One region of the Lysinibacillus sp. FN11 genome, then DNA from elsewhere that is predicted to be linked to it. Evidence: riboswitches for the same ligand, from Rfam matches in the RefSeq annotation. Region 1 holds a riboswitch; the other holds the start of a gene.
What was found. A riboswitch is a leader RNA that binds a small molecule or an ion and turns the genes downstream of it on or off. The one in region 1 is predicted to bind cyclic di-AMP.
Positions count from the first base shown of each region.

Region 2: it holds a riboswitch for cyclic di-AMP, as region 1 does, so the genes downstream of both, NP781_RS14225 (TrkH family potassium uptake protein) here and NP781_RS24095 (APC family permease) in region 1, are expected to answer to the same signal.

Region 1 covers NZ_CP102383.1:4,605,025-4,609,965, forward strand. Annotated here, with positions in the region: gene NP781_RS24075 (response regulator transcription factor) at 1-290, shown strand, start outside; gene NP781_RS24080 (HAMP domain-containing sensor histidine kinase) at 280-1,575, shown strand; gene NP781_RS24085 (PepSY domain-containing protein) at 1,572-2,243, shown strand; gene NP781_RS24090 (PepSY domain-containing protein) at 2,334-2,858, shown strand; cyclic di-AMP (ydaO/yuaA leader) riboswitch at 3,047-3,196, shown strand; gene NP781_RS24095 (APC family permease) at 3,315-4,941, shown strand, end outside.
Region 2 covers NZ_CP102383.1:2,657,250-2,662,190, forward strand. Annotated here, with positions in the region: gene NP781_RS14215 (NfeD family protein) at 1-1,322, opposite strand, end outside; gene rpsU (30S ribosomal protein S21) at 1,630-1,803, opposite strand; cyclic di-AMP (ydaO/yuaA leader) riboswitch at 2,056-2,196, shown strand; gene NP781_RS14225 (TrkH family potassium uptake protein) at 2,312-3,649, shown strand; gene NP781_RS14230 (potassium channel family protein) at 3,675-4,331, shown strand; gene NP781_RS14235 (manganese catalase family protein) at 4,383-4,941, opposite strand, start outside.

The DNA.
Region 1 (4,941 bases):
TATCGATAAACGAGCAAACAAGGGAAGTTGTATATTTTGATAAGGAAATTCAGCTGACACCTCGTGAGTATGATTTGTTGTTCTATTTACTAAAGCATCCTAAACAAGTACTGACAAGGGAGCAAATATTAGAGGCTGTGTGGGGCTATGATTATTATGGGGATACAAATGTTGTGGATGTTTATATACGTTATGTACGACAAAAGCTTGAGGCTGCTAATCCAACACCTCTTATCCAGACAATTCGAGGTGTTGGATATGTGCTAAAGGAACATAGTTATGAGACTTAAAACAAAAATCCATCTACTAACAACATTGCTTATGCTAGTTATAGTAGTGGCAACAAATAGTGGAATTTATTTGTTATATGAGAAATTTGCCTATGATACGGAATATAATCAGCTTCAGTCACGGGCAAATGAGTTAAGCTCTACACTGAGTCAGTTAAATGCACAAACCAACCTACAGCAAGTATTAAGAGCCTATATGCCAACAGATGGTGCCGTTTATATTTATGATGGCGAACTTTTGAAAACGAAGGTTCAGGCTACACTTGAAATGCAAGAGGTCCCTTCTATTACCTACACAATGCCTGCCATTTGGATCGACGGAACGGTGGTGGACATAACATTGCAGCAATCTATGGAAGAAGTAGAACGGACATTAGATTTGTTAAAGGTCATCTTAGTTGTTGTATCTGTTGTGGCATCGATTCCTATTTTCCTAGCGAGCTTGGTACTTGGGCGACTTATTTTATTACCGTTAGAACGTTTAAATGAGACCATGCGCAAAAGTGCATCTACTGGGAAATATGAAAAAATAGATACCACAGAAAAAGGTGGGGACGAATTAACAAACATTAACCGCACTTTTAATATGATGATGGAGAAGCTTGAACAACATTATCAGAAGCAACAAGAATTTGTATCAAATGCCTCCCATGAATTAAAAACTCCTATAACTGTCATTGAAAGCTATGCAAAACTACTCCTAAGGAGGGGGTTTGATAATCGGGAGGTTGCTCAGGAATCCTTGCAAGCTATTGCCAATGAATCATCTCGTATGCATGAAATGGTATTGCAATTGCTAGAACTAGCTAAAAATAAAGAGCAATTGGACGTTCATTTCGAACAACTAGAGCTTGCCCCGTTCTTAAATAAAGTAGCTTTACAAATGGAACAGGCTTATCATCGAACATTTAGAATTGATGAGCAGATTCCAAAGTTTATTTATAGTGATGAAAAAATATTGAAGCAACTACTTTTTATTTTGCTGGATAATGCTAGGAAATATAGTGAGGATGAAGTACGTATTCAAGCCACTGAAACAACCAATCATGTACGTATTACCATCCAAGATTTTGGTATTGGTATTCCAATCGAGCATATTCCTCATTTGTTTGAGCGTTTTTATCGTGTAACAGAGGATCGTAATCGTAAAACAGGTGGTTCAGGGCTAGGGCTAGCAATAGCACATGAACTGGCACAACAATTAGGTATAACGATCGATGTGAAAAGTAAGCTAGGGGAAGGCTCAAGCTTTACTTTATGTATACCAAAGGAGGGACAGCAATGAAAAAGTGGATGTTAGTAATTGTTGTTATTATCCTTCTTTGTAGTGGAGTAATTTGGTTTGTTCAACATCGTTATTTTTACGTTCAACCTATTAGTGAAGCGGAGGCTATTCGCCATATTGAGACTATCTACAATGGTGATGTTACACAAGTTGAAAAACAAGGAAATACCTTTGAAATGCTTTTTACGCGTGAGGATGTCAAGTATGCAGCTATACTTGACGTTACGACACAACAGATAACTGCTCTAATCATGAAAGAAGGACAAAGTAAATTACTATTAACAGAAAAGCAGATCAGACAAATGGTTAAAAAGGAATATGGAGATGTAGAAAGCGTTATGCTTACAGACTCCGTTTATACTGTACGTGTTGAAAATGAGAAAATTCAAAAGGATTTAACCCTTGATGGTTATACAGGCGAACTACTGGCAGAGAAAAAGGTTGAGCCACAAGAACAACCTATCGAAGAGCCTATTATTACTGAGCAACAGGCTATTCAAATAGCTCTTAAGCAATTAAAGGGTGAAGTGGATTCAGTTGATTTTGAAGAAACCTCAGAGGGTGGTTACTATTTAGTTGAGATTGAAACGCAGGAGGACGAAGCTACATTTCAAATTCATGCTGTTTCAGGAAAAGTACTGTCTGTAACATGGGATGACGATCATTAAATCATTCTCATGAAATTCTAATGTTCCTCTTATAGTTCTATCATCTTCACTTGGTAAGCTAAGTTTAGATAAAACAAAGGAGAGATGAACATGAAAAAAATGATAATGATTCCAGCATTAGTAATTACTCTTGGAGTGGGTGCAGCGATTGGCTCGACGACTTTATTATCAGGAAATGCCCAAGAAAAAAAGGTCTTATCCATGCAGGAAATTGAGAAGAAAGCGCTAGCGGTAGTGGATGGTACAGTTGCAAATATCGAATTTGACCAAAATCAGTTTAGCTCTATTTATGAAGTAGAGGTGTATACAGATACAGAAGAATATGATTTAAAATTTGATGCTTATAGTGGGAAATTACTCAAGCAGAAAAAGGAACGTTTAGATGACGATGATTGGGATGATCATATTCCTGCTACGACTGCTACAACAAAAATAATTACAAAAGAGCAGGCTATCAAGACAGCCCAAACAAAAGCAAAGGGTAAAGTGACAAAAATTAAGCTTGATGATGGTGTATATGAAATTGAATTAAAAGACGGTCAATATGAATACGAAGTAGATGTGGATGCAGTCTCTGGAAACATTATAGATTTTGAACAAGGCTTTGATGACTAATTTAATGAGCTGTCTTAAAGGGAGAACATACCTTTAAGGCAGTTTTATTGTTTTTATTGTGGGTATTTACTAGGTATTCAGGAAATTTACTTTAAGAAGTGGTTATTTATATGTTCAAAAAAGAAAAAATTTTCTTCTTTACTTTTTCAATTAGCAGGCGTACTATGACATCATTATAAAAGTTTCAAATTTCTAAATCGCTGAAGCAACTAAACGCGGGGGAACCAATTTTGATGGATGGCATAGCCATTCTTGGGGTGAATCTCTTCCTTTTGGAGGAGTAGGGCTACTCAGGCCCGAATCCGACAGCTAACCTCGTAAGCGTTAAGAGCAGAAAAGTGGAGCTTGGCAGACGGATGAGCGTCTACAAGTCTTATTTAGTGATGACTTGTAGGCGTTTTTTGATGTAATTTAGAAAGGCGAAACACATTCTATGAAACTAGAAGGTGTTTATCAATGAAATCCTCATTCAAACGTTATGTAATCGGCAAACCATTAAGATCCGATGCGTTAGGGGAACAAAAGCTAAGTAAAACAAAGGCACTGGCCATATTATCATCAGATGCATTGTCATCAGTAGCCTATGGACCAGAACAAATTTTAATTGTCCTGATGACGGTAGGTACAATGGCGTTTTGGTATTCTTTACCTATTGCCGCTGGAGTGGTTATTCTACTCGTGGCACTGATTTTATCCTATCGTCAAGTTATCTTCGCCTATCCACATGGGGGAGGCGCCTATGTCGTATCACGAGAAAATTTAGGCGTGAATGCAGGTCTTGTTGCAGGGGGTTCTTTGCTTGTTGATTATATTTTAACAGTAGCAGTAAGTGTGTCGGCCGGGACAGATGCTATTACATCTGCATTTCCAAGTCTTCATGCTTATAATGTACCCATTGCTATTATATTTGTGATTTTCTTAACGATTTTAAACTTGCGAGGTGTAACAGAGTCAGCCTCTATCTTGGCTTACCCAGTTTATCTATTTGTAGGCGTTATACTGTTGCTAATCGGGATTGGGCTCTATAATGTGGCAACTGGACAGGTGCCTGCAGAGTTACATCCAAAGATTGGGACACCAGTGGCAGGGATTAGCCTATTTATTTTATTAAAGGCATTTGCATCAGGAAGCTCAGCGTTAACAGGAGTAGAGGCTATTTCTAACGCCATACCTAATTTTAGAAATCCTGCTCCAAATAATGCTGCTAAAACGCTTTTAGCAATGGGCGCCATTTTAGCCGTTTTATTCATCGGGATTGTTAGTCTAGCTTATTTTTATGGCGTTGCACCAACAGCAGAAGCAACAGTCGTTTCCCAGCTAGCAGAAGCTAGTGTTGGTCGGAATTTTCTTTATTATATTGTTCAGGGGACAACTGCAATGATTTTAGTACTTGCCGCAAACACAGGGTATTCAGCATTTCCCTTGCTTGCTGTGAATTTATCGAAGGATGGTTTTATCCCAAGAATCTTCCAAATCCGAGGGGACCGTCTTGGCTATTCAAATGGTATTTTAATGCTAGGTATTGCTACCATTGTTTTAATTATACTTTTTGACGGGGCCACAGAGCATTTAATTCCGCTCTATGCAGTAGGCGTATTTATTCCCTTTACATTAGCGCAAACGGGGATGATGAGAAAATGGTGGCGCGAAAAATCTAAAGGCTGGGTAGCAAGATTTACGATCAACACAATTGGGGCCGCTATCTCTTTCATCGTGGCAATGATGTTTTTTGTGACAAAAATGCCTCAAGTTTGGCCGGTGTTTATCTTTTTACCAATTATTATTTTTGTATTCCATCGCATTAAGCAACATTATCAAGCTGTTGGAGAACAGTTAAGGTTAAATCATGAGGAACTGGCTACTATTGAGGGGAATGTTTTCATTGTGCCAGTAGCTGGCATAACAAAGGTGGTTGAAAACTCCCTACATTATGCCAAATCACTTAAGGTTGATAAAGTGATAGCCTTTTATGTAGCTTTTGACCAAGCAGATGCAAAAGCTTTTGAAGAGAAGTGGAATGCCTGGCAACCTGATGTACGATTAGTTACCTACTATTCACCATATCGCAGCATTACACAGCCAT
Region 2 (4,941 bases), 1.9 Mb from region 1:
TCCATCTCTTTATCTGTTTGTCTCACAACAATGCGTGAGCCTTCAACTTTAATAATTTCTACATGTTGATTGACATCGATATATCCACCTTCTGAGACAATATCAATGCGTTCACTACCAAGTACCATTGTTCCAGATGGACGAAGTGGCGTAAGCGTTTTCCCAATTTTCCCTAACAGTTCTGTGCGATTCACATTGGATACATACCCTTCTTCTGTCGTGGTTGCATCCATTAACACAAGCCTGTTTAAGACATGCAGTTTTTTTCCGAAAAATTTCATCAGAATCACCATTCCTATCATCGCTATCACAAGCGCAATGAGAATTGCTACTATCATTTGCATCATATTTGCACCTGCCAGTATCAGACTTAGTACTATTAAGACACCACCTAAAATACCAACAATTCCACCAGGGACAAAAAACTCTGCAATTAAAAGGGCTAACCCAACAATAAATAACAATAATGTTTCATATCCCGCAAAGCCGGCCACCATATGTCCAAAGAAAAATAAACCAAGTGCTGATAAGCCCATTATACCTGGAACACCAAATCCTGGCGAATAAAGCTCCATCACAAGTCCTAAACTAGCGATAGACAATAGAATAGGTACAATGATGGGATTTGTAATAAAACGAGCTAATTTTTCAGAAAAGGTCGGTTCAATGGGAACAACATCACTACCATTTAAGTTGGTTACGTCTAAAAGCTCCTGAAAATCCTTAACCGTCCCTTCAGAATATTTAACCTTTAATGCTTCTGAGGCAGATAGGGTTAACAAATTCTTTCCGCCAGCACGGTATTCTGGTAGTTCATAGTTGGTATCTGCCATTGCTAATGCATACTTAGGGTTGCGCCCTGACGTTTCTGCTGCTGCTTTCATTTGAGCAAGCCAAGCGCTATTAGCCTTTAGGTCGGCCGCATTACCTGCTGAATCGATAACTGCCGCTGCACCGATTGTTCCATTTGGAACCATGTAGATCTCATCCGCATGTAAGGCTAAAAAAGCTCCTGCTGAGTGCGCATCCTTATTAATATAAGCAATCGTCCTTATTTGCGTTGCATCCATAAGCATGGCGATATCATTTGCCGCATTCACAAAACCGCCAGGCGTATGTATTTCTAAGATAATCGCCTCTGCATTGTTTTCTTCAGCCTCTTTAAAAGCTCGTTCTAAAAATGCATGAAGTCCTCGTTCTACTTCATTATGAATCAGAACATGATAAACCTTATTACTGGCAAAAGCCGAAGTTAATGGAAACGCTAACAAAAAAGTCATCCATATCACTAGTAAATAGCTGAGGATTTTCCGTTTTCGCATCTTTTCCCCTCCCTTCTAACATGCCTCTCCTCTGTATATACGGTCAATCATGCGAAAAGTTTCACAAATCTTAAAAATTTATTCACTTATTTATCACTCGATCTAATGCAATTAACAACAGTATGTGCAAAAAAGCCGAATGAATCAAAGTGATTTCATTCGGCTTTTTCATATGTACGTAAAGTTGAGCAATGTAAAATACCTGAAATTAATCAAAAATGTGATTAATTTCAGGTATAACTTTGTCTGCTCAGTGAATCATACAATTGCGTGTTATGAACGTAGGGATTTTTAATGGGAAATTAAATTACCACTTACGTTTACGTGCAGCTTCTGATTTCTTTTTACGTTTTACGCTAGGTTTTTCGTAGAACTCGCGCTTTCTAACTTCTTGAATTGTACCACTTTTTGATACAGTACGTTTGAAGCGGCGAAGAGCATCTTCAAGCGATTCGTTTTTGCGAACGACAGTTTTTGACATCTCTCTTTCCCTCCCTCCGAACACACGTCAATACACAATTAGGCAAATTACCTTCTGTTGTGTACTAAAAAATTATATCGTATTGTCTAATAATGGTCAATAGAAAGTATGCGAAATTATCAAGTGAATTTTTGGTTTTATTTTTGCTCGAATTATTCATACAGAAATCGCCCACAATAAAAATAATTACATTTTCCTAACAATTAAGGGGTTTACAAAAAATAGAATAAGGGCGTAGAATAATCACATTCAATTTCATATCGGCCAAATCTCAACTATTTGAGAACGGAGGAACCAATTTTTGGGGTTAATTCTGCTTTAGCAGAAGGGATGAGAAAGCTCTTTCGCCATCCTACCCGTCAGCTAACTTCGTCGGCTAAAGCGAAGGAGGTCGTTATTGACCACCATTATTAGCATGCTTTCAGTCATTTTCATGCTCTTATCGTAGGTCTTTTTATTATGCCATTTAACAAACAGTTGTTTACTATTCAGAATTGAGGAAAATAAAATGAACAATTTTAAAAAAGCATTAAACCCTCCAAAAGTTCTCGTATTGGGCTTTGCTCTCATTATTGCCATAGGGACGTTTCTTTTAACAATGCCATTTTCTACTGAGGATGGGAAGGGTTTGCCCTTTTTAGATGCTTTATTCACTGCTACATCAGCTACTTGTGTCACTGGATTAATTGTAGTTGATACAGGTGATACCTTCTCTACTTTTGGCGAAGTGGTTCTTTTATTCTTAATCCAAATTGGCGGTTTAGGATTTATGACATTTGCCACATTATTATTTTTACTACTTGGGAAGAAAATTTCATTAAAAGAAAGACTGCTGCTTAAAGAAGCATTTAATAATATCTCCATAGCTGGTCTTGTTCGATTAGTAAAAAGAATATTGCTTTTTACAGCATGTATTGAAATAATCGGTGGTCTTATTCTATCGATTCGTTTTTCTTTTGATATGCCTATTGGAAAGGCCCTGTATTTTGGATTTTTTCATGCCATATCCAACTTCAACAACGCTGGCTTCGATTTAATGGGTGGCTTTAACGGAATGACTGCCTATGTTGATGACCCCTTTGTTGTTTTCACCATCTGTGCTCTTATTACAATCGGTGGATTAGGCTTTATTGTTATGAATGAATTGTATGAATATCGTGTGACTAAAAGGCTTTCTGTCCATTCAAAAATAGTCTTAGTAACCACACTTTTGCTAACTGCTAGTGGAACCATTTTGATATTTTTGTTTGAGTATGGCAACCAAAAAACACTTGGATCATTATCCGAATGGGGTAAAGTGTTAGGTTCCCTTTACCAAGCGGTTACACCACGAACTGCTGGCTCCAATACACTGGCTATTGGAGACTTAACGCATTCTACATTATTTTTAATGATCATTTTCATGTTTATTGGGGCAGGCTCTGGGTCGACTGCTGGAGGTATTAAAATCACAACCTTTGCTGTTTTAGTGGCTACTATGTGGTCACAAATTCGAGGGAAAGAAGATGTCGTTCTCTTTAGACGCAGGATTTTAAATGAAACAATTTTAAAAGCTATGACTGTGGTCATGTGTGGTATGTTCATTGTTGTATTTGTTACCATCATCCTCAGCATAATAGAACAAAAACATAGCTTCATGATGTATTTATTTGAGGCAACATCAGCTTTTGGAACGGTCGGACTTTCAATGGGATTAACACCTGAACTTACACCAGGTGGCCGGGTTTTAATTATTTTAACTATGTTTGCGGGTAGATTAGGTCCCTTAACTATTGCCTTTGCCATTACAAAACGTCGAAAATCAGAAGCTTTCCGCCACCCAAAGGGGAATATAATGATAGGTTAGATTAGAAGAAGGAGTTGTTAATTAAATGGCTATTAAACAATACGCCGTAATCGGCTTAGGTAGATTTGGCACAAGTGTCGCCCGCAGATTACATGAAGCTGGACAGGATGTTTTAGGCATCGATATTAGTGAGGAAAGAGTTGAAGATGCAGAACCTTATGTAACCCATGCGGTAGTAGCAGATACAACTGAAGAGAAAGCTTTAACATCCATTGGCATTGGAAATTTCGATTGTGTTATCGTGGCGATCGGTAACGATATGCAATCCAGTATATTAACTGTATCGTTATTAAAAGAATTAGGGATCAAAAAAGTGATTGCAAAGGCACTTGGAAAAAGGCATGGACAAGTGTTGGATAAGGTAGGTGCTGATTGGATTATCTATCCTGAAAGAGATATGGGCGAAAGAGTAGCAAATCAGTTACTATCACCTAATATGTTAAATTATATAGAATTATCAAAAGAGTACAGTTTAGAAGAAATCATGATCCCTTCTAAAATGGCAGGATATAATCTTCGGGATCTAGATATTCGAGCTAAATATAACGTCAGTGTGATTGCGATTGTGCGCGAAGGGGAAATAATAATTTCCCCTTCTCCTGAGCAAATTATTGAAAAGGAAGATTTATTAGTAATGATTGGTCATCGAAAAGATCTTACTTTATTCTCGAATATTCAATAACCACAAAAAGGCTGTGTCAAGTTCACCTTGATACAGCCAGCCATAGTTGTCTTAGAAAACTTTCTTTTGATCTCTATCATCTTTTAAAATTTCAACAGCCTCTCTAAAGCGCTGGGAATGAACAATTTCCCGTTCACGTAAAAACTTCAAGCTATCATTTAAATCCGTGTCATCTGATAAGTCAATAATCCATTGATATGTGGCACGTGCCTTTTCTTCAGCTGCTATATCCTCATACAGATCCGCGATAGGGTCACCCTTTGCTTGAATATAGGTTGCTGTGAATGGTACACCTGAGGCGTTTTGATAGAATAGAGCCCGATCGTGATTTACATAATGATCACCCAAACCAGCTTCTTTCAGCATTTCTGGTGTTGCATCTTTTGTTAGCTTATAAATCATCGTGGCAATCATTTCTAAATGTGAAAATTCCTCTGTTGCTATATCGGTCAATAACCCTACTACTTTGTCAGGAATCGTATAACGCTGATTCATGTAGCGTAGAGCTGCTGCCAGTTCCCCATCCGCTCCTCCATATTGTTCAATTAAAAACTTTGCAAGCATTGGGTTACATGTACTAACTTTTACCGGATACTGGAGTTTCTTTTCA